Regions from separate parts of the Tardiphaga sp. 862_B3_N4_1 genome, predicted to be linked through region 3. Evidence: riboswitches for the same ligand, from Rfam matches in the RefSeq annotation. Region 3 holds a riboswitch; each other region holds the start of a gene.
What was found. Region 3 has a riboswitch for cobalamin ahead of AB8B02_RS30540 (ribonucleoside-diphosphate reductase subunit alpha). Riboswitches for the same ligand answer to the same signal wherever they lie in the genome.
Positions count from the first base shown of each region.

Region 1: linked by a shared signal. The riboswitch ahead of AB8B02_RS00020 (DUF1636 family protein) and the one ahead of AB8B02_RS30540 (ribonucleoside-diphosphate reductase subunit alpha) in region 3 are both predicted to bind cobalamin.
Region 2: linked by a shared signal. The riboswitch ahead of metE (5-methyltetrahydropteroyltriglutamate--homocysteine S-methyltransferase) and the one ahead of AB8B02_RS30540 (ribonucleoside-diphosphate reductase subunit alpha) in region 3 are both predicted to bind cobalamin.

Region 1 is NZ_JBPWQB010000001.1:3,799-11,775, forward strand. It holds gene cobW (cobalamin biosynthesis protein CobW) at 1-642, opposite strand, end outside; gene cobU (bifunctional adenosylcobinamide kinase/adenosylcobinamide-phosphate guanylyltransferase) at 643-1,173, opposite strand; gene AB8B02_RS00020 (DUF1636 family protein) at 1,170-1,619, opposite strand; cobalamin riboswitch at 1,729-1,919, opposite strand; gene cobT (nicotinate-nucleotide--dimethylbenzimidazole phosphoribosyltransferase) at 2,019-3,074, shown strand; gene cobS (adenosylcobinamide-GDP ribazoletransferase) at 3,075-3,839, shown strand; gene AB8B02_RS00035 (tyrosine phosphatase family protein) at 3,832-4,344, opposite strand; gene AB8B02_RS00040 (putative bifunctional diguanylate cyclase/phosphodiesterase) at 4,616-6,604, shown strand; gene AB8B02_RS00045 (Zn-dependent hydrolase) at 6,601-7,881, opposite strand; gene AB8B02_RS00050 (SDR family oxidoreductase) at 7,946-7,977, shown strand, end outside.
Region 2 is NZ_JBPWQB010000001.1:2,063,587-2,071,563, reverse strand. It holds gene secF (protein translocase subunit SecF) at 1-542, opposite strand, end outside; gene secD (protein translocase subunit SecD) at 574-2,172, opposite strand; gene yajC (preprotein translocase subunit YajC) at 2,217-2,588, opposite strand; gene AB8B02_RS09650 (ATP-binding protein) at 2,781-3,752, shown strand; gene metE (5-methyltetrahydropteroyltriglutamate--homocysteine S-methyltransferase) at 3,799-6,186, opposite strand; cobalamin riboswitch at 6,291-6,502, opposite strand; gene AB8B02_RS09640 (peptidoglycan DD-metalloendopeptidase family protein) at 6,671-7,977, opposite strand, start outside.
Region 3 is NZ_JBPWQB010000002.1:2,795,650-2,803,626, forward strand. It holds gene AB8B02_RS30525 (HD domain-containing protein) at 1-468, opposite strand, end outside; gene AB8B02_RS30530 (GlxA family transcriptional regulator) at 820-1,599, shown strand; gene AB8B02_RS30535 (hypothetical protein) at 1,606-1,791, opposite strand; cobalamin riboswitch at 1,981-2,195, shown strand; gene AB8B02_RS30540 (ribonucleoside-diphosphate reductase subunit alpha) at 2,315-5,248, shown strand; gene AB8B02_RS30545 (ribonucleotide-diphosphate reductase subunit beta) at 5,388-6,512, shown strand; gene AB8B02_RS30550 (AzlC family ABC transporter permease) at 6,624-7,373, shown strand; gene AB8B02_RS30555 (AzlD family protein) at 7,370-7,687, shown strand; gene AB8B02_RS30560 (TetR/AcrR family transcriptional regulator) at 7,859-7,977, shown strand, end outside.

The sequences.
Region 1 (7,977 bases), on a different contig from region 3:
ATCGCCCTTCGAGCGCACGATGCTGACACCGGGGCGCAACACGGCTTTCAGCTTGGCTTCGATCTCGGCGAGTTTTTCCGGAGCGACGAGATCGCTCTTCGACAAAACCACCAGATCAGCGCAAGCGAGCTGGTCCTCGAACACTTCCTCGATGGGGTCGTCGTGTTCGATGCCTTCGTCCCTGGCGCGCTGTTCGGCAACAGCGTCTTCGTCCAGCGTGACACGGCCTTCAGAGAGCGCCAGTGCGTCGACGACAGTGACGACGCCATCGACAGTGGCGCGAGTCTTCACCGCCGGCCAGGCAAAGGCCTTCAACAGCGGCTGCGGCAGCGCGAGGCCGGAGGTCTCGATGACGATGGCATCGAGTGGACGCTCGCGCGACAGCAGCTTATCCATGGTCGGCACGAAGTCGTCGGCGACGGTGCAGCAGATGCAGCCATTGGTAAGCTCGACGATATCGCCGGGCGCACAGGCCTTTGCCGCGCATTCCTCGACCAGACCGCCATCGAAACCGGCATCGCCGAACTCATTGACGATCACGGCGATGCGGCGGCCATCAGCCTGGGTCAGCAGCGAGCGTAGCAGCGTGGTCTTGCCGGCGCCGAGAAATCCGGTGAGGACGGTGACGGGAACGCGGGACATTCAATTCTCCTGGGAACGCTTGAGCCAGAGCGGAAGCCCGGCTGCAATGAAAGCAACATTCGGCACGGCGGCCGCGATGATCTGGTTGAGCCGGCCCTGCGCATCGCGAAATGCGCGGCCGAGCGGTGTCTCCGGTACGAGGCCGAGGCCGACTTCGTTGGACACGAACACGATTGGATAGCGCGAGACATCGAGAAAACGCACGAGGCGCTTCGCCTCGATCTCCGGATCGCGCTCGGCAAACATCAGATTCGACAGCCATAGCGTCAGGCAATCCACCAGCACGACGCGGCCGACCGTCGCCTCGCGCGTCAGCGCATCGACCAGCGCCAGCGGCTCTTCCACGGTGATCCAGCCTTCGCCGCGCTGCCTGCGATGCTGCGCGATGCGGGCATGCATCTCGTCGTCACCGGCCGTCGCAGTGGCCAGATAGATTTTCGTCAGGCCGATGCCATCGACCAGCTTTTCGGCGAAGGACGACTTGCCCGAGCGCGCACCACCCAGCACCAACGTGGTAGAGGTCGCGGTCATTTCGGCGCACGCCCATCTTCAGGCGACCACCGCATCGGCGGCACGCGCGCGACCATGCCCTTGCGCAGCACCTCGGCGCGCTCGCGCCATGGCACCAGGCCGTAGTCGGCCTTCTGATAGGACTCCACGAAAGACACCAGCGCCGCGCTGCCGCTATCGGTCTGCAGATCGCCGAACAGGAACGTGTAGCCGTCAGGGCTCGTCACCGCGACGGTTGCTGGCCGCTTGCAGACGCTGAGACACTGCACCGGACGCACCATCACGGCGGCATCGCCCTCGCCGAGCGCGGCCTTCACCGCGTCGAACATGTCCGGCCCGATGATCGTGCCGGTTTCGGCGGCCTTGCAGCTGATGCACACGCTCACGACAACGGGACCAGCCGGCACAGGGCGCGGCGGTTCGACCGAAATTTGTTCGCCAGAGATATCGGCGCTGTCGTGATCCATCACATGCTCAGTTCATGCCCTCACGGGCCTACGAGCTTTGTTGGATCGCGCCGACAGCATGGCCGTCGGTTCGCTCCCGTCCGGTGCACCCCGCCCCGACGACGCCTCCAAAGCACAGTTCGTGATGGCAGGTCTCCTGGCTTGCGAGTCATAGCCTGTTGCCGCCTTCCCAAGAATTCTGAAGAATTCCCAGTGGCACCGGCGCGGGCTCGTCGCTTACAGTTGCGGGGGCAGCGCCGGCCTCAAACCGGCTTCCCTATTCACCTTCCACGCGGAAGGACCATCGCAAAAGACGCTATCTGCCGGGTGCGCCGGGGTCAACCGCGCCGACGGACTGTCGCCCGGACCTGTTGACCTTGTAGGTCGTCTTGCGTCAGTTAGGCCGCGAAAAGGAACCCTATGCCCGCTTATTCCCAGTCCTTGTGGCAGCCGCCCGCCATTGCGCCTGTTGACCCGCAGATCGCGGCAGGCATCCGCGCCGTCATCGACGGCAAGGCCAAACCGCCGGGATCGCTGGGGAGAATCGAGGACCTGGCGCTGCAGCTCGGCATGATCCGGCATCCGGGCGAGCCCCGCGGCGACAATGCCGTGCTGCTGGTCTTCGCGGGGGATCACGGACTCGTAGCCGAAGGCGTGTCGCAATATCCGTCGGCGGTCACGGTCGCGATGGTGATGACCTATCTGGCCGGCCGCGCCACGGCCAATGCTTTCGCCGCGGCCAATGACATCGGTGTGCGCGTGATCGACATCGGCGTCGCCGCCGAGCTGCCGGTGCACCCGAAGCTGGTCGATGCAAAGGTTCGCATGGGTACGGCGAATGCCGCGCGCGAGCCAGCGATGACGGCAGAGCACGCGGCCGATGCGCTGACGCGCGGCTTCAGAATCGCCGTCGGTGAGATCAAGGCCGGCGCAGACATCATCGCGCTCGGCGAGATGGGAATTGGCAACACGGCCTCATCGGCACTGGTGGTTCATCGACTCGCGCCGGCCCCCCTGGATGATTGTATCGGCGTTGGCGCCGGGCAGGATGATGCCGGCATGGCGCGCAAGCGCGCGGCGATCACGAAGGCGGCAGCACGCAGCGACGCAACTGCGCCGCTGGATGTGCTTGCCGAATTCGGCGGACTGGAAATCGCAGGCATGGCCGGAGCGATCCTCGGCGCAGCTTCGCAACGACGGCCGGTGATCATCGACGGCTTCATCTCCAGCGCCGCGGCACTGCTCGCCGTTCGCCTGTGCCCGGCTGCACGCGACTACTGCGTCTTCGCACACCGCTCGGCCGAACGCGGCCATGACATCGTGCTGAACGCGCTCGATGCCAAGCCGCTACTCGATCTCGGCTTGCGGCTCGGTGAAGGCACCGGCGCGCTGCTTGCGGTGCCGTTGGTCCGTGCTGCGGCGCGCATGCTGACCGACGTCGCCAGCCTCGACGACGTGCTGGCCGGAAAGATCTAGATGAGGCCGGATCCGCATCTCTTAAATGCGATCCGTTTCCTGACGGTGCTGCCGGTACCGGCAACTATCGACGCGCAAGGGCCTGACTGGCTTGCGCGTGCAATGAAGTATTTTCCGGTGGTCGGCGCCGGCATCGGCGCTGCATCCGCAATCGTGTTTCTCGTTGCCGGCGAATTCTGGTCACCGCTGATTTCCGCCCTGCTGGCGATCACGACAAGCATCGCTCTGACCAGCGCGCTGCATGAAGACGGCCTCGCCGACACAGCTGACAGCTTCGGCGGGGGCTGGACCGTCGAGAAGCGCCTTGCGATCATGAAGGACAGCCGCATCGGCACCTACGGGGCGCTCGCACTTTGCCTGGGCACGGCGCTGCGTATCGCGGCCCTCGCCATATTACCACTGTGGGCAGGTGCGGCAGCGCTGATCGCCGTCCACGCCGCAGCACGCGCCATGCCGGCCTTCGTGATGAACCGCCTGCCCTATAGCGGCGATACCAGCGCGATGAAGGTCACTTACGCCGAGGCGCCCGTGCGATTTGAGGAATCGTTGTTTGCACTTGTTGTGGTCGTGCTTGCGGCGATCCCGCTGATGCTCATCTCGGTCGTATCGCTTTTTGCGGGTCTTCTGCTCGGCGCAGCGCTCGCCGCACTGCTCGCACTCTGGTCGCGTCGTCTGATCGGTGGTTACACCGGCGACGTGCTCGGTGCTGTGGAGCAACTATTCGAGATCGGCTTTCTGCTTGGTGTCGCGGCCCTGATCAAATAGGCCAGTTCAACGGCAATCGATAAGGCTCACCTTCAAAAGCGTCCGCACCGCGGCCGATGCGTGCGATGGCTTCGACCATGCGGCCGTCGCGGCCAAGCTGTTCGTCGGCCAACTGCACCATCAATTTGTTTGGTGTCACGTAAGGAGAGCGTTTGCGGAGTTCATCTGCAATCGCCCCCTCGTAGCCGGGATTGCGATCGCAGGCGATGGCGTAAGCCGCAGCGCTGGAACGGCTGATACCTGCCCAGCAGTGAATGAGCATCGGGCGATCAGCGATGCTGCCGCGGCCGAATTGAAGAATGGCACCCATGACGTCGGCATCTGGCGCGATCAGGTCCGGCGTCACCTCGACGATATCGTGAAAAGTCAGTTCCACATGACGCTCACGCGCCAACCCGCTCCAGTCGCGCTCGCTCGCGGCGGGCGACAGAAGGGTCAGCAGATCGAAGGACGGCAGTGAGTTTGCCACAGCAGCAAGGCCTCCGAGCGAGCTCACATAGATCATTCGAACACCCTGCTCGCTGTTGTCATGTTCTTCCTCTCACCCACGGCGAATGGACCTTCTTCAACCTCATGCCGCTGCGATGTCGCTGACGCAAGGTCGGTTTCTTAATACCACCCCCGACCTTTTCGCACCTGCACCATCGCAAACAGAAGAAAATACACCAATCAGAACAATTGGTTACTCGCTCGAACTTTAGACAACCGAGGCAGGCCAATCTTAAAGAAGTTGCGATAGGTATCTAACTTACCAGTGCAGAGTCCAGGACGGTACGATGCTGAACTACTTCGAAATGGCGGCATCACAAATCGGAACGATCTTCCGCGTGCCGCGCGAAAACCCCGAACTGGTGGAAGCGAAACTCGCTGCCTTCACCCGTCAGGTGCCGATGATGTATGCGCTGGTGGTCGTCAACACGACGGCACTTGCGATCACCTTTTATGGTACTGCGCCACATCTGCTTACCGTCTATCTCCCTGCTGCATTCGATGCAATCTGTGTGATCCGGATACTGAGCTGGCTGAGAGCGCGGAACACCACGCTGTCACTCAATCAGGCCGTCGAGAAGCTCACCGGCTCGATCATCTTTGCAGGCATTCTCGGCGTCGCGTTCACTGCCTGGAGCCTCAGCCTGTTTCCCTATGGCGACGCCTATAGCAAAAGCCACGTTGCGTTCTTTATGGCCGTCACATCGATCGGCTGCGGTTTCTGCCTCATGCATCTGCGCGCGGCAGCGCTGATCGTAATGGCGCTGGTTGTCGTGCCTTTCGCGTTCTTTTTCGGCTCCAGCGACAATGTCGTCTTCGTCTCCATCGCCTTCAACTTCGTCGTGGTTATCGGGGCCGTTCTCTTCATGCTGCTCGGCAATTACTCCGACTTCGAGAAGCGGGTGAATTCGGAGAAGGCGCTGCGTATCAAGCAGGCTGAACTGCAGGTGCTGAGCGACAAGAATTTCCGGAATTCGAATATCGACAGCCTCACCGGTCTCCCCAATCGCCGGAACTTCTTTGCCGAGCTCGAGCGCGGCATTGTCAACACTGAGCACAGTAGCGGCGGCCTGCTGCTCGGTATCCTGGATCTTGACGGCTTCAAGCCGATCAACGACATCCATGGGCACCACACGGGTGATCGCTTGCTGGTCGAAGTCGCAGACAGACTGCGTGCACATCTCGCCCCTCACGTGTTTCTGGGCAGACTGGGCGGCGACGAATTCGTCATGTTCAGCGACCAATTGCTCGACCCGGACGCGATTGTTGAGGCGGAAGAGAGCATCGAGAACCTGTTCGACATCCCGTTCGAGATTGATAACATTACAGTTAGCATCAGCTGCTCGATCGGATATGCGGAATTTCCGGACACAGCCAGGACCGCGCAGGATTTGTTCGAGCGCGCCGATTACGCGCTGTTCTTTGCCAAGCAGCACAAGCGTGGCAAGGCCGTTCGGTTTTCTGCAGAACACGAAGCCGATATCCGCGAGGCCTCCTCTGTGAGTCGGGCCCTGGCCAGTGCCGACCTCGAACGGGAATTGTGGATCGCCTACCAGCCGATCATCGACGCAGAAACACAACAGCCCGCGAGCTTCGAAGCCCTGGCGCGCTGGAAGAGCCCGGAGCTGGGCAATGTTCCACCGATGAGCTTCATTGTCGCCGCCGAGCGCTCAGGCATGATCGGCCAGTTGACACCGTTGCTGCTGCGCAAGGCCCTTGAAGGTGCAGCGACATGGCCGGAGCATGTCCGGATTTCGTTCAACCTCTCTGCGGTGGACGTCGCCTCTCCCCTGTCGATCCTCAAGATCATTGCTGTTGTCCAGCAAAGCAAGGTGAAGGCCAGCCGCATCGACTTCGAGATTACCGAGACGGCCGTGATGGGCAATCTCGCACAGGCGACCGAAGCGCTGAATGCCCTGAAGGCTCTGGGGGCCCGCATCTCGCTGGATGATTTTGGCACCGGCTATTCGAGCCTGAGCTGCATTCGCGAATTGCCGCTGGACAAGGTCAAGATCGATCGCAGCTTCATCAGCAAGATCGAGACGGATTCTGCCGCGCGCCTGATCCTGCGCACCATGCTCGGACTGTGCAACGGCCTCGGTCACGACTGCATCGTCGAGGGCGTCGAGAGCGGCGAACAGGTCGACTTCCTGCGCAAGGAGCACTGCCGTTTCATGCAGGGCTACTTCTTCGCCAAGCCCATGGGCATCGAGCAGGTCGGCGATTATCTGGCTTCTGTTCAACACGGCGTGCTGGCCGAACGCACCGCCAGCTAGTCGTTCTGTCCGTCGAGTAGCCGCACCGCCTCGAACAGTGTTGCCGCCCCGACGGCCAATTGCTCGGGCTCCGACCATTCCTCCGGGCAATGGCTCTTGCCGTCCTTTGACGGAATGAAGAGCATCGCGCTGCGGCCGATATGCGACATGAAAGCCGCGTCGTGACCGGCCCCCGACGCCAGCCGCGTCGTGGAATAGCCGAGCTTGGCAGCGCTATGCCCGAGAACATCGAGCAGGTGATCGTCGCAAGGCACGGGAGGATTTTGCGAAATCAACGCGAAACGTTCACGTTCGACCTTGGCGCGTTTGGCGATGGCGAGGCTCTCGCGGTCGAGCAGTGCCACGAATTCATCGACCAGCGCGGCCTTCTCTGCGCGAATATCGAGGATCATGCGCGCACCGCCGGGGACGACATTCGCAGCGTTCGGGCTGATCTCGAGGATCCCCGTGGTGGCGACGAAGTGGCCCTGCTTGCGCGCCGCAAACGCCTTGGCCTGCTGAGCGACGAGCAGCACGAGTTCGGCGGCGGGCAAGCTTGCATCCCTACGATATTCCATCAGCGTCGAGCCGGCGTGATCGGCGGCGCCCTTCAGCACGATCTCGACGCGGGTGATGCCGGCGATCCCGGTGACGAGACCGAGATCGAGCTTCTTGCTTTCCAGCACCACGCCCTGCTCGATGTGCAATTCGAGATAGCCAACGAATTCCGGCTTCTGCATCGCGGCGATGGCGGCGGGATCACCGCCGACGCGCTTGATGGCATCGGCCAGCGACTCACCCGCTGCATTGGTGTAAGTCAGCATCCTGGCATCGAGCTCGCCGACCATGGCGCGGCTGCCGACGCATGACAGGCCGTATTCGCTGGGCTCCTCGGCGAGGAAATCCACGATCTCGATCGGATGTCGCGATTTGTAGCCGGACGCCTGCAGCGCGCGCACCGCCTCCAGTGCCGTGAGGATGCCGGAGATGCCGTCGAAGCGGCCGCCGGATGGCACCGTATCGGAATGCGAGCCGAGCATGATCGGCGGCAGGCCTGCGACACTACCTTCCAGCCGTGCGATCACGTTGGCGGCGGCATCCATGCGCACCGTCATGCCGGCTGCGATATATTGCTCATGCAGCCACGCACGGCCGTCGAGGAAGCGCTGCGAGAACGATCGCCGCGTCCATGGCTTGTCGGGATCGGTGATGGCGGCCAGCGCCATATGGTCGTCCCAGAGGCGGTTCTGATCGATGGGCGGCTTGGTGTCGGTCGGCATGATCGGCATGAGGCTCATGAGTTGGCGGCACTGGCGCCGGCGCGATTATTGTTGAACACTTTGGCCATCGTGAAGCAAGACGATGGACATCGAGAAGCAAGAAACGATCGGGGA
Region 2 (7,977 bases), on a different contig from region 3:
TCGAAGCGGAACCAGAGATAGATCAGGATGCCCATGATCGCGACGATCAGGCCGAGCATGCCGTAAGCCAGCAATTCGCCGGAGACGCGCGGACCCACCACTTCGACGCGGCGATATTCGACGCTGTCACCGAGGGCTGCACGAACCTTCTGAACGGCGGCCTGCTGCGCGGCATCGCCACCCGGCTGTTCGGCCAGACGGATCAGCACGTCGGCCGCGCCGCCGAACTGCTGCAGCTGCACGTCACCGAGTTGCAGGGCGGCGAGCGTCGAGCGCATCGCGCTGATATCGGCCGTACCGGATTTGGCCTGGACTTCGAGCAGCGTGCCACCCTTGAAGTCGATGCCGAAATTCAGTCCGTGCGTGAAGAACAGCACGATGGCGAGGATCGACAGCAGCGCCGAGATCGGGAACGAGATGCGGCGGAAACGCGTGAAATCGAACTTCGTATCGTCGGGGACGATGCGGAGCGACGGCAACAGATCGAAGATCGCCACGATCGACAGAATGACGATCAGCGCGCCCAGACCTGCCAGAACCATTTGTGTCGTTGTCAAAATCTGCTCCGTAAACTCAAATCGGCACGCTGGTCGGCCGCTTCCACCTGACCCAGCCGGCGACGATCAGACGGGTCACGGTGAAGGCCGTGAAAACCGTTGTGATGATGCCAATGCCAAAGGTCACGGCGAAGCCGCGGACCGGTCCGGTGCCGATGTAAAACAGCACCGCAGCGGCGATGAAGGTCGTGATGTTGGAATCCAGAATGGTCGCCAGCGCGCGCTTGAAGCCGGCATCGATCGCCGAAATGGCGGTGCGGCCGGCGCGCAACTCCTCGCGGATGCGCTCATAGATCAGCACGTTCGAGTCCACGGCGATGCCGACCGTCAGCACGATGCCAGCGATGCCGGGCAGCGTCAGCGTGGCGTTGAGCAGCGACAGGATACCGAAAATCATCAGAACGTTGATGGTCACCGCGATATTGGCGAACAGGCCGAACAGGCGGTAGGTCAGCAGCATGAAGACGATAACGAGGATCGACCCGACATAGGCCGCAAGCTCGCCCTTGGCGATCGAGTCGGCGCCGAGGCCGGGGCCAACGGTACGCTCCTCGATGATGCTGAGCGGCGCAGGCAGCGCGCCGGCACGCAGCAGGATCGCGAGATCATTGGCGCCCTGCACCGTGAAGCTGCCGGAGATCTGACCGGAGCCGCCGGTGATCGGCTCGCGAATGACCGGGGCGGAGACCACTTCGTTATCGAGCACAATGGCGAAGGGCAGATTGACGTTCTTCACCGTGGCATCGGCAAACTTGCGCGCGCCAGACGTGTTGAAACGGAACGAGACGATCGGCTCGTTGGTGCGCTGATCGAAGCCCGGCTGCGCATCGGTCAGGTCAGCGCCCGAGACCAGCACTTCCTTCTTCACGAGATACGGCGTCTTCGGAGACTGCGAGCTCATCAGGAGTTCGGAGTCCGGCGGCACCCTGCCTTGTGCCTGCTCGGCCGGGAGCGAGGTGTCGACCATGCGGAAGTCGAGCTTCGCGGTCTTGCCCAGCAGTTCCTTGAGGCGGGTCGGGTCCTGCAGACCCGGCACCTGCACCAGGATGCGATCGAGGCCCTGACGCTGGATCAGCGGTTCGACGGTGCCGAGTTCGTTGACGCGGCGCTCGACGATCTGGATCGACTGCTCGACCGACTGGCGGATGCGATCATTGATAGCTGCCGGCGGCACCGAAAGACGGATCAGGCCGTTGCCTGCGTCCGAGACTTCCAGGCTGCGCTGGCCGCTCTGCCCCATCAAGCCGCCGAGCGGCTGTGACAGTTCACGCAGCTTGGTGAGCGCGGTCTGATACTCGGTGTCCTTGGTGATACGGACTTCGACATTGTCGCCGCGAACGCCAAGGCCGGTATAGACGATCTTGGCATCACGCAGTGTGCGGCGGACGTCGTCGCGCACCTGATCGAGCTTGTCCTTCTTGACCGAATTGGCATCGACTTCGAGCAGGATGTGCGAGCCGCCCTGCAAGTCGAGGCCCAGCACCAGATGGCGCTGCGCCCATTTCGGCCAGGTTTTCACGGTGGCTTCGGGGAAGAAATTCGGAACCGCGCACAGGCAGACCACGAGCGCCGTCAGAATGACCGCCAGCGCCTTCCACCGCGTGAAATACAACATCGAGATGATCCGTCAGATTCTTGAAATGGCGACGCGCAAACGCATCAGCTCGCGGCCGCGTCGTCCTTGGCATCAGCCTTGTCCGCCTTCTCCTTGGCGGGCTCACCTTTGGTGCGCACGCCCGAGATCATCGTGCGGAGCTGACGTACGCGAACGCCTTCAGCGAGTTCGAACTCGACCTGCTCGTCATCGACCACCTTGGTGACCTTGCCGACGAGACCGCCCGAGGTGACGATGGTGTCGCCGCGGCGGATGTTCTTCACCATCTCGGCGTGGTCCTTCACCTTCTTCTGCTGCGGACGCAGGATCAGGAAATACATGATCACGAAGATCAGAGCGAAAGGCAGCAGCGACATCAGCATGCTGTTGGTGTCGCCGCCGGCTGCAGCCTGGGCAAACGCAGGGGTAATGAACATCGGAAGTCCTCGTGAACGCTGGGGAATAACCGGCGACGCGTCGGCGTTCGGCCGGTTTGGGTAAATTCGCGCGGACTATAGCGGCCGGCGTCCCAATTGCAACGCCGGTAAACCCTCTGATTTGTCTGCGATTTGTACCGCTTGCGGATGTGTTCCGGGCTCGATATGGGTGCGCGCCGAGGAAAGTCAAAAATGTCAAAAAAGCCCAATAAAACAAGCCGCCACCCTGCCAAAAAGGCTCCCGCGACCCGCACGACGAAGACCGCGGCAAAACGTCCGCGACCAGCCGCCGCCCCCCCGATGGAGGAGCGGATCGCGCTCGCCCTCGAAGCCATCGCCGCAGGTATGGCTGCCACGGCGCCGAAGCGCTCCAATGCCGATTCTCTGGCCAGCGCCGAGGCCTTCATATGGCATCCCGACGGCCGCCTGGCTCCAGTCCCCAAAGTCAGCCGGGTCGATATTGGCTTGCTGCAGGGCATCAATCAGCAGGTCGACACCCTGATCGAGAACACCCGGCGTTTCGCCAACGGCCTGCCGGCCAATAATGCGCTGCTGTGGGGCGCGCGCGGCATGGGCAAGTCGTCGCTGGTCAAGGCCGCGCATGCCTCGGTCAATGCCAGCAAGTCCGTCGCCGGCCGCCTCAAGCTGGTCGAGATCCATCGCGAGGACATCGAGAGCCTGCCGGCGCTGATGGAACAGATCCGTGCCTCGGATTTCTATTTCATCGTGTTCTGCGACGACCTTTCTTTCGACGGCAACGATGCGTCCTACAAATCGCTGAAAGCCGTATTGGAAGGCGGCATCGAAGGCCGGCCGGACAACGTCATCCTCTATGCGACCTCGAACCGCCGCCATCTTCTGGCGCGCGAGATGATCGAGAACGAACGCTCGACCGCGATCAATCCCGGCGAAGCCGTCGAGGAAAAGGTGTCGCTGTCAGATCGTTTCGGCCTCTGGCTCGGCTTCCACAAATGCAGCCAGGACGAATATCTCGACATGGTGCGCGGCTATTGCAGCCATTACAGCATCAAGACCGACGCCGCCGAGCTGGAGCGAGACGCATTGGAATGGTCGACCACCCGTGGCTCGCGCTCAGGTCGCGTGGCTTGGCAGTTCGTGCAGGAGCTCGCCGGCCGTCTCGGCGTGAAGCTGGCCACAAAGTAAAGGCAAATGCCGCCCCGTCATGACAACGGGGCGGCATTCGACTCGCCTAGGCGAGGCTTCGCAACTCACGTGCCGCCGCGACCATATTCACGAGCGCAGGCCGCACCTCCTCCCATTTGCGGGTTTTCAGTCCACAATCGGGATTGATCCAGAGCTGGGAGTCCGCCAGCCGCTGCCGTGCAAGCTTGAGCAAATCGACCATGTCGCGCGTTTCAGGCACCCGCGGCGAGTGGATGTCATAGACCCCGGGACCTATCTCGTTTGGATACTTGTAAGTCCTGAACGCATCGAGCAGCTCCATCTTCGATCGTGACGTTTCGATGGAGATCACGTCGGCGTCCATGGCACCGATCGCATCGATGATGTCGTTGAACTCCGAGTAGCACATATGCGTATGGATCTGCGTGTCATCACGCACGCCCGACGAACAGATGTGGAAGCTCTCCACGGCCCAATCGAGATAGGACTTCCATTCCGATTTGCGCAGCGGAAGCCCTTCGCGCAGTGCCGCTTCGTCGATCTGGATCATGCCGGCGCCAGCCTTTTCAAGATCAGCCACCTCATCGCGTATCGCGAGCGCGATCTGCCGGCACGCCACCTCGCGGGGAATGTCATCGCGCACGAACGACCAGTTCAGGATTGTGACAGGCCCTGTCAGCATTGCCTTCATCGGCCGGTCGGTGAGCGACTGCGAATAGTGCCACCATTCGACGGTCATGGGATGCGGCCGGGACACGTCTCCAAACAAGACAGGAGGCCGTACATAGCGGGAGCCATAGGATTGCACCCAGCCATGCTTGGTGAAGGCGAAGCCGGAAAGTTGCTCACCAAAATACTGCACCATGTCGTTGCGCTCGAACTCGCCATGCACCAGCACGTCGAGACCAATATTCTCCTGCCAGCGAACCGCCCTCGCCGTCTGGTTCTGCAGGAACGTCTTGTAGGCGGCATCGCTGAGTGTACCCCTGACATGGGCTCCGCGTGCGTTTCTCACTTCCGCGGTCTGCGGAAACGAGCCGATGGTCGTTGTCGGGAATGCCGGCAGTTTGAAGCGTCGATGCTGTTCGGCAGCGCGCGTGGCAAAGTCACTGCCTCGACGACGCATTGTCGCGTCAACAGAGGCGACGCGTTTGGCGACCGCAAGATCGTGGATCTTCGACGATGCCAGTCGCGCAGCCGCCGCGGCATCCGACGCGACAAGCGTTGCAGCGACATCAGCGCGGCTGCCAGCCAGCGCTGCTCCAAGTGCGGCCAGCTCTTCCATCTTCTGGATCGAAAAAGCCAGCCAGCTTTTGACGTCCGGATCGAGATCAGTCTCAAGGCTGAGATCGATCGGCACATGTAGCAGCGAACAGGACGGCGCGAGCTCAACGCGATCCCTCCCCAGGAGATCGACCATGGGCTCCAGACCATCGAGCAGGCTGGACAGATCGGACCGCCAGATATTACGTCCATCGATCACGCCGAGCGAGAGGACCAGATCCTTCGGCGCCTTCGCAGCGACTTCGTCGAACTGATCGGGTGCCCGAACCAGATCGAGATGAAGCCCGGCGACGGGGAGCGACAGGGCCAGATCGAGGTTGTCGCTAAGTTCGCCAAAGTAAGTGTTCAGCATGATCCTGAGCTGCGGGACCGCTTCTGCAAAGGCGGCGTAGGTCCGCTGCAGCGCCTGCCGGGCCGGCGCGTCAAGATCGAGCACCAGACATGGCTCATCCAGTTGCACCCATTCTGCGCCTCTGTCGGCCAATTCCCCGAGCACCTCGACATAAACAGGCAGTAATCGATCGAGCAGCGTCAGCGGATCGAATGACGCATCCGCACTCTTGGCCAGCTTCAGATAGGTCACAGGGCCGACCAGCACAGGCCGCGTCTGATAGCCGAGCGATCTCGCCTCTTCGTACTCCTTGATCGGCTTGCGCGATGCGAGACCGAAGGTCTGATCCTGCACCAGCTCAGGCACCATGAAATGATAGTTGGTATCAAACCACTTGGTCATCTCCTGTGCTGGTACGCCTTGCGACGTGTCTTGCGCATGAGAGCCGTGCGTGCAGGCCTCGTCATGCCCAGCGCCTTGTGATCCACGCGCCATGGCAAAATAGGTCGCGAAGGAAACGTCTCCGCCCTTCCAGCCATAGACTTTGGGAATGGCGCCTACCATGACGCTGGTATCGAGCACCTGATCGTAGAAGGAGAAGTCGTTCGACGGCATGACCGTGATCCCGAGCGACTTCTGACGCGCCCAATTTGCGGCACGCAGCCCGACGCCGACATCGATCAGCGCATTCTCGTCGATTGCACCGGACCAATAGCTTTCCAGCGCCATCTTGAGCTCACGCCGCGGACCGATCCGTGGCGTTCCCAATGTAGCAACAGGAAGGGAGGACGTAGATTTGGCAGAAGACTTTGAAGAAGTAGACTTTGACACAGTAGACATGGCTTAACCCCAATGATTGGGGGCAAAAGGCCAAAGTGACACGTCTGGATTCCACGACGGCAGTCGCGGAATCGCAACCGCACCACCGGGACACCCCGCCCGAGGACGTTTATGTTGTCGAGGCAGGTCTCCTGGCTCGCGGGTCAATGCTGCTGTCCGGCCTTCCCAAAACCTTTGCGGGTCTCAGTGACTTTAATGGACAGCGGCTCACCGCTTACAGTTGCGGGGGCAGCTCCGGCCTTGGCTTAACGCCTCACCGGCTTCCCTCTTAGCTTCGGGCAAATCTTCCCGAAGAACCACGACATCCTCACATATGGGCAACATCGCGCGGCAGTCAACCGAGCTTGCGTGCGCAAGCTGCCCACTCGCGGCAGCGCGTTGAAGATTCCGGAGCTGGAGTGGGCCGTAGCCCCGAGATCAAACGCATCAAGCCCGGCACGAGGCCGGGCTTGCTCAAATGCTAACTACACTTCGTGGACTGCGCTTATGCGCCGTTGAGGAATTGCAGCGGATCGACCGGCGACGAGCCCTTGCGGATCTCGAAGTGAAGCTGCGGCGAAGTGACTTCGCCGGACTGGCCGGACTTGCCGATCACCTGACCGCGCTTGATGGTCTCACCACGTTTCACCATCAGCTCACTCGCATGGGCATATGCGGTGACGTAACCGTTGGAGTGACGAACGAGAACCAGATTGCCGTAGCCCTTCAGCTCGTTGCCGGAATAGGCAACGACGCCATCTTCGGCTGCCTTGATCGGCGTGCCTTCCGGCACGGCGACATTAATGCCGTCATTTGATTTGCCATTGGTCTTGGCGCCGTAGCCTGTGACCACGCGGCCGCGCACCGGCCAACGGAACGTCGGCAAAGCGCCGGTTGCGTCAGCGGCTTTAGTCGGCGATTCCGGCGTGGTTTCTTCAGGCGTCGTCGTGGCACTTGCCAGACGGGCCTTCTGTGCGGGCTCGGCAGAAGCAACACGGGCCACGGCAGCGGACGTGACCGCGCCAGCCGGAGCGGCCGTCACGGCTGCGACGGGCGCAGCGAGCGGCGCTGCTGCAGGAGCTGCATTGGCCGTACGCGCGCCGGGTACCGTGATCTTGGAGCCAAGCTTCAATTGGGCAGTCGGCGCCAGACCATTGGCGCGCGCGAGTTCGGCGACCGGCACGTTGTTCCGGCGCGAGATGCTCATCAGCGTATCGCCGCGATTGACGAAATGCATGGTCGATGCGCCGACGGCAGGTTTGCTCGCAGCAGCGGCAACGGCCGGAGTTGCCGCAGCGCCCTGGCGCGGAATGATCAGCGACTGGCCGGGCGACAGCGCGCGCGGACCCTTGTAGCCATTGGCCTGCAGGATCGCGGCCGACGAGACGTTGTAGCGCTTCGCCAGACCGTCGAGCGTGTCGCTGGTGCCGACGATGATCGAGGTGCCGCCATCACGGGCAAGGCCATTGGTCGCTGCAACCGAGCGCGGCGCCGTGGAGCCGGTGGTTTCGATCGGCGCACGTGCGGGCGGCGGCGTATACATACCGTTGCCGCCCCCGCTGACGGGTGCAGCCGACGCAACCGGACGAGCTGTCGGATAGGACTGCGGCGCCGAGATCGGCGGCGGCAAAGCCTGCGATTGATACTGCGGCTGCGGATTATAGGCCGGGCGCTGATACTGCGGCAGCTCCTGGCGCTCGACCGGCGCGCGCGGTGCTCGCTGCGGCACCGAGCCGGTGGTTTCGCCTTGCCAGCCAAAGCCACGGGACTGACCTGAGTCAAAATTTGGATTCTGAGATAGCCGTGTCTGCA
Region 3 (7,977 bases):
ATGGCAGGCGCAGACTTCATGGCGCTGATGTGCCGTGAAGGCATCATACTCCAGACCCAATACATCCATCTCGACACCCGCTGTCACAAGCGCAACCACGGGCCGCTTGTGCTTGGGAATGCCCGGTGTCGTGTGAAGCGCGATGGCGTCCCAGACATCGTCGATGTCGCGCTCATCGATCCTGTGGCTGCGCAGAAAGTCTGCGGCAGCATTTGCGCCATCGACTTCGAAGCGCTCCTCCTTGCTCGCATAGGGCGCCTGCAGGCCCATGTCGTGAAACATCGCGCCGACATAAAGTAACTCGGAATCGACTTTGAGACCCTTGCGCTGTCCGGCGAGCGCGCCGAACAGGAAAACCCGATTGGAATGATGATACAGAAGATCGCTTTCGGTGTCGCGCACCAGCTGATCGACCTGGCGGGCGAGGGCGCTGTCGGGGACTGTGATGCCGGCGATGGTCTTGCTCATGGGATGCTCCTTGCACTGTCGCTATGATGCATCCGTTGTCGTCCGGGGGCTGTGTCCTCGCAATCGCGCCGCGCCCTGCAAAGCTGCCATTCGCCCGTGATTTCCTGCCGCAAGACCACTATCTATTCAGAATGACTTGGGCCTGTCCTCGCCGTCGGAATGAAGCATCACCATGAAGACCGTTGCTCTTGCGATCTTTCCGGGCGTCCAGTCGCTGGACGTAGCCGGTCCGCTTGATGTGTTCATGGAGGCCAATGGCTTCGTCGCGCCGGGCGACGGCTACGACATCACACTTGTCGCTGCAGACTGCGCGCCCTGCGTGCATCGAACGGTCTGCGGATATCTGCCGATCTGGCGTTCAGTGATGCGAACAAACCCTGGGATCTGGTTCTGGTGGCCGGCGGGCCTGGGCTGCCGACGGCAGAGGCGGATCCGCAGCTTACAGAGTGGCTGGCCAATGCGGCGCTCCAGGCGAGGCGTTACGGCTCGGTGTGCACCGGGGCATTCGCGCTCGGCCATGCAGGCCTGCTCGACGGCAAGACGGTGACGACGCACTGGCAGAATGCGCCGCTATTGGCGCTGCGTTTCCCCAAAGCGCATGTGGAGTTCGATCGCATCTATAGCCGCGACGGCGCGCTGGTGACGTCGGCCGGCGTCACCGCAGGGATCGATCTCGGTCTCGCACTGGTCCAGGAAGATCATGGCGCGGATGTCGCGCTGGCCGTAGCCAAGCGTCTGGTTGTGGTGGCGCAGCGCCAGGGTGGCCAGTCGCAATTCAGTCCCTATCTGGTACCGCCGGCCGAGCCGCATTCTCCGATCGCGCGGGTCCACGCGCATGTGATGGCCCATCTGCGTGACGCGCACAGCGTGGATGAACTGGCCGAGGTTGCGGGCATGAGTGCGCGCACCTTTGCGCGGGTATTCAAGCAGGAAACAAAGATGACGCCGGCGGATTTTGTCGAAGGCGCCCGGATCGACACGGCGCGTAACCGTCTCGAAGGCAGCGATCTGCCGCTCAAGGTGGTGGCTTATGAATCCGGTTTCACCACCGCCGAACATATGCGTCAGGTTTTCGTGCGACGGCTGGGTCTGACGCCCAGCCAGTATCGGGCCAGCTTTCGAGCGGTTTGATTCTGCTCAGGCGAGTTGCAGCGAAGAAATCGGATCGCTCGCAGGAAAGCTGTCCCTCAGCGCTTCGTTCAGCATCTCGTCGAGGCGGCGCCGGGCGATCTGATCCGTCGTCTCGAACGTCGTGACCGCACCCGCTCGCTCTACGAAACCGTTGAAGTTGATCCTTTCAGTGGTCGTCATCAGGTCGCGCATCGCATCCTCCATCGGTTGATCACGATGTTCTGCGCTTCGCGGTGCTCGGCGGCAACGAATCGCATCGTTCAGAAACCGCCAACGATCCCGCGGTTTCCGCCACGCAAGCGGTTGTCCACTGAACCAACAGCCCTACGGGATTTGTTGCCGTGGATCGCAATGCCCGCTTGACACTTCACCGCGGGTCACACCAAATGTAGATGTCACGGTCCGCCCTGTCGCAAGACTTGGTGGCTAAGAGGGAAGCCGGTAAAGACGCTGTTTTGCGTCATATTCCGGCGCTGCCCCCGCAACTGTAAGCAGTGAGTCTGTTTCGATTGAAGTCACTGATGCGCAAGCATCGGGAAGGCTGAAACAGACATTGACCTGCGAGCCAGGAGACCTGCCGCGACACCAGAACGTCCATGGGCGGGGTGTCCCAGCGGTCGCTTGCAGGCAATGCCGGCGGATCTCCGCCGTGTATTTTGCAGCGTCCTTTCGGCCCCAGCCCCCATTGCTTGATGCATCACACGGGGTCTTGCCGATGCCTACTTCCTCTTCCGCTCTGTCCAACGGCCGCGATGCGGCTCACGCTCCGCTGATTCAGCTGTCCCCGGAAACGCTTGCTGCGCCTGCGCGCGAACCCTCGATGCAGATCATCCGGCGCAACGGCACTGTATCTCCCTTCGACGGTAGCAAGATTTCCGTGGCCATGACCAAAGCCTTTCTGGCCGTCGAGGGCCACACGGCAGCGGCCTCGCGCCGCGTCCATGAGGCGGTGGAACAGCTGACCGGCGAAGTCGTGGCGGCGCTGACTCGCCGCGTCGGCGAAGGCCGCACCTTCCATATCGAGGACGTCCAGGATCAGGTCGAACTGGCGCTGATGCGCAGCGAGCACCACAAGGTGGCCCGCGCTTATGTCCTGTACCGCGAGGAGCGCGCTCGCACCCGCGCCGAGGAACTGGCAGCCAAGCCCGCGCCGGTTTCCACCGCACCGGTGCTGCATGTCACGCTCGCCAACGGCACGCGCGCGCCTCTCGATTCGGCGCGTCTCGCGCTGATCGTCAACGAGGCCTGCGCCGGCCTTGACGGAGTCGATGCCGCCCCGGTGCTCGAGGAAACCCGCCGCAATCTCTATGACGGCATTACGCTGGATGAGCTGGCACTGGCCGGCATCATGGCCGCGCGTACGCTGGTGGAGCAGGAGCCGAACTACACCTTTGTCAGCGCCCGCCTGCTGCTCGACAAGCTGCGCACCGAAGTCCTGTCCATTGTAGGGGGCACGCCGACCCACGCGTCGCAGGCCGACATGACCACGCGCTACGCCGAATATTTCGGCGCCTATATCAAGACCGGCATTGCGGCCGAGCTGCTCGATCCCGAACTCGCGCGCTTCGACCTGAAGCGAATCGCTGCCGCGCTGAAGCCGGAAGGGGACCTTCAGTTCCAGTTCCTGGGATTGCAGACGCTCTATGATCGCTACTTCCTGCATGTGCAGGGCAATCGCATCGAACTGCCCCAGGCCTTCTTCATGCGCGTTGCCATGGGCCTCGCGCTGCGCGAGATCGACCGCGAAGCCCGCGCCATCGAATTCTACAATCTGCTGTCGTCGTTCGACTTCATGGCCTCGACGCCGACGCTGTTCAATTCGGGTACGCAGCGGCCGCAGCTGTCGTCCTGCTTCCTCACGACGGTGGCCGACGATCTCGACGGCATCTTTAAGTCGGTGAAGGACAACGCACTGCTGGCGAAATATTCCGGCGGTCTCGGCAATGACTGGACGCGCGTGCGCGGTCTCGGCGCGCATATCAAGGGTACCAATGGCGAGAGCCAGGGCGTGGTGCCATTCCTCAAGGTCGCAAACGATACGGCCATCGCCGTCAACCAGGGCGGCAAGCGCAAGGGCGCGGTCTGCGCCTATCTCGAGACCTGGCACATCGACATCGAAGAATTCCTCGATCTCCGCAAGAACACCGGCGACGACCGCCGCCGCACGCACGATATGAACACCGCCAACTGGGTGCCGGATCTTTTCATGCAGCGCGTCGAGCTTGATGGCGAATGGACGCTGTTCTCGCCGGACGAGACGCCGGAACTGCACGATCTCTATGGCAAGCCGTTTGCCGAGCGCTACGCAGCCTATGAGGAAAAAGCTGCGCGCGGCGAGATCCGCGTGTTCAAGAAGGTGCGCGCAACTGACTTGTGGCGCCGCATGCTGACCATGGTGTTCGAGACCGGCCATCCCTGGATCACCTTCAAGGATCCCTGCAATCTGCGCTCGCCGCAGCAGCATGCTGGCGTGATCCATTCATCGAATCTCTGCACGGAGATCACGCTGAATACGTCCGATGATGAGGTCGCGGTCTGCAATCTCGGCTCTGTCAACCTGCTCAATCATATCGGCAAGGACGGTCTCGATCACGCGCAGCTGAAGCGCACCGTGACCACGGCGATGCGGATGCTCGACAATGTCATCGACATCAACTTCTATACCATCCCGGAAGCGCGGCGTTCCAACCTCAAGCATCGCCCGGTCGGTCTCGGTCTGATGGGCTTTCAGGATGCACTGCAGGTGCAGGGTATCGCGATGGCGTCGGATGCGGCCGTGGCGTTTGCCGACACCAGCATGGAAGCGATTGCCTTCCATTCGATCTCCGCATCGGTAGATCTCGCCGCCGAGCGCGGCCGTTATCCGTCCTTCGATGGATCGCTGTGGAGCCGCGGCATCCTGCCGATCGACTCCATCGAGATACTCGCGGAAGCCCGCGGTGGCGTGCAGATGGATCGCTCGACCACGCTCGACTGGAACGGCCTGCGTGACCGTGTGAAGTCCACCGGTATGCGTAATTCCAACGTGATGGCGATCGCGCCGACAGCGACGATCTCCAATATCTGCGGCGTCGCGCAGTCGATCGAGCCGGCCTATCAGAACCTGTATGTCAAATCGAACATGTCAGGCGATTTCACAGTGGTGAATGCTTTCCTCGTGCGCGATCTGAAGAAGCGCGGGTTGTGGGACGAGGTGATGGTCTCCGACCTCAAATATTTCGACGGCAGCGTCGGATCGATCGATCGCGTGCCCGACGATCTCAAGGCGCTGTATGCGACCTCGTTCGAAATCGACAGCGCGTGGCTGATCGAGGCGGCCTCGCGCCGGCAGAAATGGATCGATCAGGCGCAGTCGCTCAATCTCTACATTGCCAATCCCTCAGGCAAGAAGCTCGATCAGCTCTATCGCCTGGCCTGGACGCTGGGATTGAAGACGACCTACTACCTGCGCTCGCGCAGCGCGACGCATGTGGAGAAATCGACGCTGAAGGGTACCGACGGCAAGCTCAACGCAGTCTCGGCGACGGTCGCGACAGCTAAGACGGCAGGCGCGCCGATCCTCGTGGCATCCTCCGCCGTCACTGCACCGGATCTGTCTGCAGCGATGGCCTGCTCGATCGATAATCCCGAATGCGAGGCGTGTCAGTAAAGGCAGCGTTCTCTCCGCCGTCATTGCGAGGAGCGCAGCGACGAAGCAATCCAGTTCTTTCCGCGCTCGCGGCCTTCTGGATTGCTTCGCTTCGCTCGCAATGACGACCGATCAAACTCAGCTATCTCCAGGAACACCCATGCTCGACTGGTCCGATACCTCATCCGCTCCCAAAACCCCCGCCTTCATCCCGATCCCGCAATCTCCCACCGACGCCACCGGCCTCGGCACCATCGATCGCTCCGGCGGCCGCGTCTCGGTGGACGAGAAGCGCATGATCAACTGCCGCGCCGACGTCAATCAGCTGTTGCCGCTGAAATACAAGTGGGCGTGGGAGAAGTATCTCGCGGGCTGCAACAATCACTGGATGCCGACCGAAGTCTCGATGCAGGCGGATATCGCGCTGTGGAAGTCGCGCGATGGCCTCACCGAAGACGAACGCCGCGCCATCAAGCGCAATCTCGGTTTCTTCGCGGCCTCAGAGAGCCTCGTCGCCAACAATATCGTGCTGGCGATCTATCGCCATCTCACCAATCCGGAATGCCGCCAGTATCTGTTGCGGCAGTCGTTCGAGGAAGCCGTGCATACGCACACATTCCAGTACATTGTCGAAAGCCTTGGTCTCGATGAGGGCGAGCTGTTCAACATGTATCGCGAGGTGCCGTCGATCACCGAGAAGGCCGCCTGGGCGCTCAAGCACACCCAGCATCTCGACGATCCCGACTTCAAGACCGGCACGCCGGAGACCGATCAGGCCTTCATGCGTGACCTCGTGGCGTTCTATGTGATCTTCGAAGGCATGTGGTTCTACACGGGGTTCGCGCAGATCCTGTCGCTCGGCCGCCGCAACAAGATGGTCGGCATCGCCGAACAGTACCAATACATCCTGCGCGATGAATCCATTCACCTGAATTTCGGCATCGACGTCATCAACCAGATCAAGATCGAAAATCCGCATCTCTGGACCAAGGCGTTCCAGGAGGAAATCCGCGACATGATCCGCACGGCGGCCGAGCTCGAGGCGGCCTATGGGCGGGACACCATGCCGCGCGGTTTCCTCGGGCTGAATGCGGCGCTGTGCGAAACCTATATGCATTTCATCGCCAACCGTCGCTGCGCCCAGATAGGCCTGGCGCCGGTGTTCGTTGAGACGGAAAATCCGTTCCCGTGGATGTCGGAAGCCATGGATCTGAAGAAGGAGAAGAACTTCTTTGAGACCCGGGTGATCGAATACCAGAATGGTGGCGCGCTGAACTGGGAGTAGTCTTTGGTCTCATATCCGCCGCTGCATGGCGCATATGAATCCGCATCGCTTGACCTGATCGCGTGATGCCCGCAGGCATGATTGGCCTGCGGGCGTCACGCGGATCAGTCGATGCATTCCAGCCACATCCCGAAAGCACCAGCCTATTGGTCGAAGGCCGCCATCGTGCCTGGCATCATTGCCATCGGTCCGATGCTGCCCGGCACGCTGGCCTTCGGCATGGCATTCGGTGCGCTGTGCGCGCAGAAGAACCTCTCGCTTGCCGAAGTCGAGGTGATGATGGCGACGGTCTATGGCGGCTTGTCACAGTTTGTTGCGGTGCAGTCGTGGCCGGATGTTTTGACGCCGGGTGCGATCGCGACGCTGGCGCTGCTCACACTCACCGTAAACATCCGCTTCTTCCTGATGAGCGCGACACTGCGCCCGTGGTTCGGCACGTTGCCCGCATGGCAGGCCTATCCGTCGATGCTGCTCGTGACCGACGGCGGCTGGCTCGCCGCGATGCGCTATCGCGATCATGGCGGGGCCGATGCGTCGTTCTATCTCGGCGGTGGCATCGTGCTGTATTTCACCTGGCTGTTCTCGGCCATCCCGGGCTTCCTGCTGGCCGAACAACTCACTGACCCGAGAAAGTATGGTGTCGATCTGGTGATGCCGGCCTTCTATGCCGCGATGCTGGTGCCCGCATGGAAGGGCCCCCGCCGTGCCATCCCTTGGGTCGTGTCGGGCGTCGTTGCCCTCGCGGTGCATTGGTTGGTGCCGGGCTGGTGGTTCATCATCGCCGGCGCGCTATCGGGAGCGATCAGTGCCGGGCTCATGGACGAACCCGAACCGCAACATCCGGCGGGCGTGTCCGCATGACGGAATTTTTGCGCAGCGATGTGATGGTCGCTTTTGCTGTCATGACGGCGGTCACAGTGGCCTCGCGCCTCGGAGGCTACTGGCTGATGGGCTACGTCAATGTCACGCCGCGGGTGCGGCGGATGCTCGATGCATTGCCGGGCTCGATCATCGTCGCCGCCGCGCTGCCCGTGGCGGTCAATGGCGGGCCGGTGGTGGTTTTCGCCATTCTGGCTGCGATGGCAGTGACCATCATCCGCCGCAACGACTTCATTGCCGTCATCACTGGCATGGCGGTGGCCGCGGCCGCCCGGGCGCTCGGTTTTGGCGGCTAGGTCTACCCGAAAAGTTGAATCCCGCTATGCGCAAAACACCTTGTCAACGAGTCTGAACTAGTGTTCAGTTCTTATCGCGGGCACCCTCAAGCTCGCTCAAAACCTTGAAGTTACGCGCCTTATTTGTGACAGCCGTCAGGTTGTCCAAGGGGTGCCGGGGATGAGACGCTCATGGTTTACCGACGGACCCATCAAGTCGTGAAGCGGCTTGCGGCGCGGCGCAGCGCCATTCTGGCGGCGGCCCGCGAAACCTGTGCCGAAGGTGGCATGGCGGCGGTTCAGATTGCACC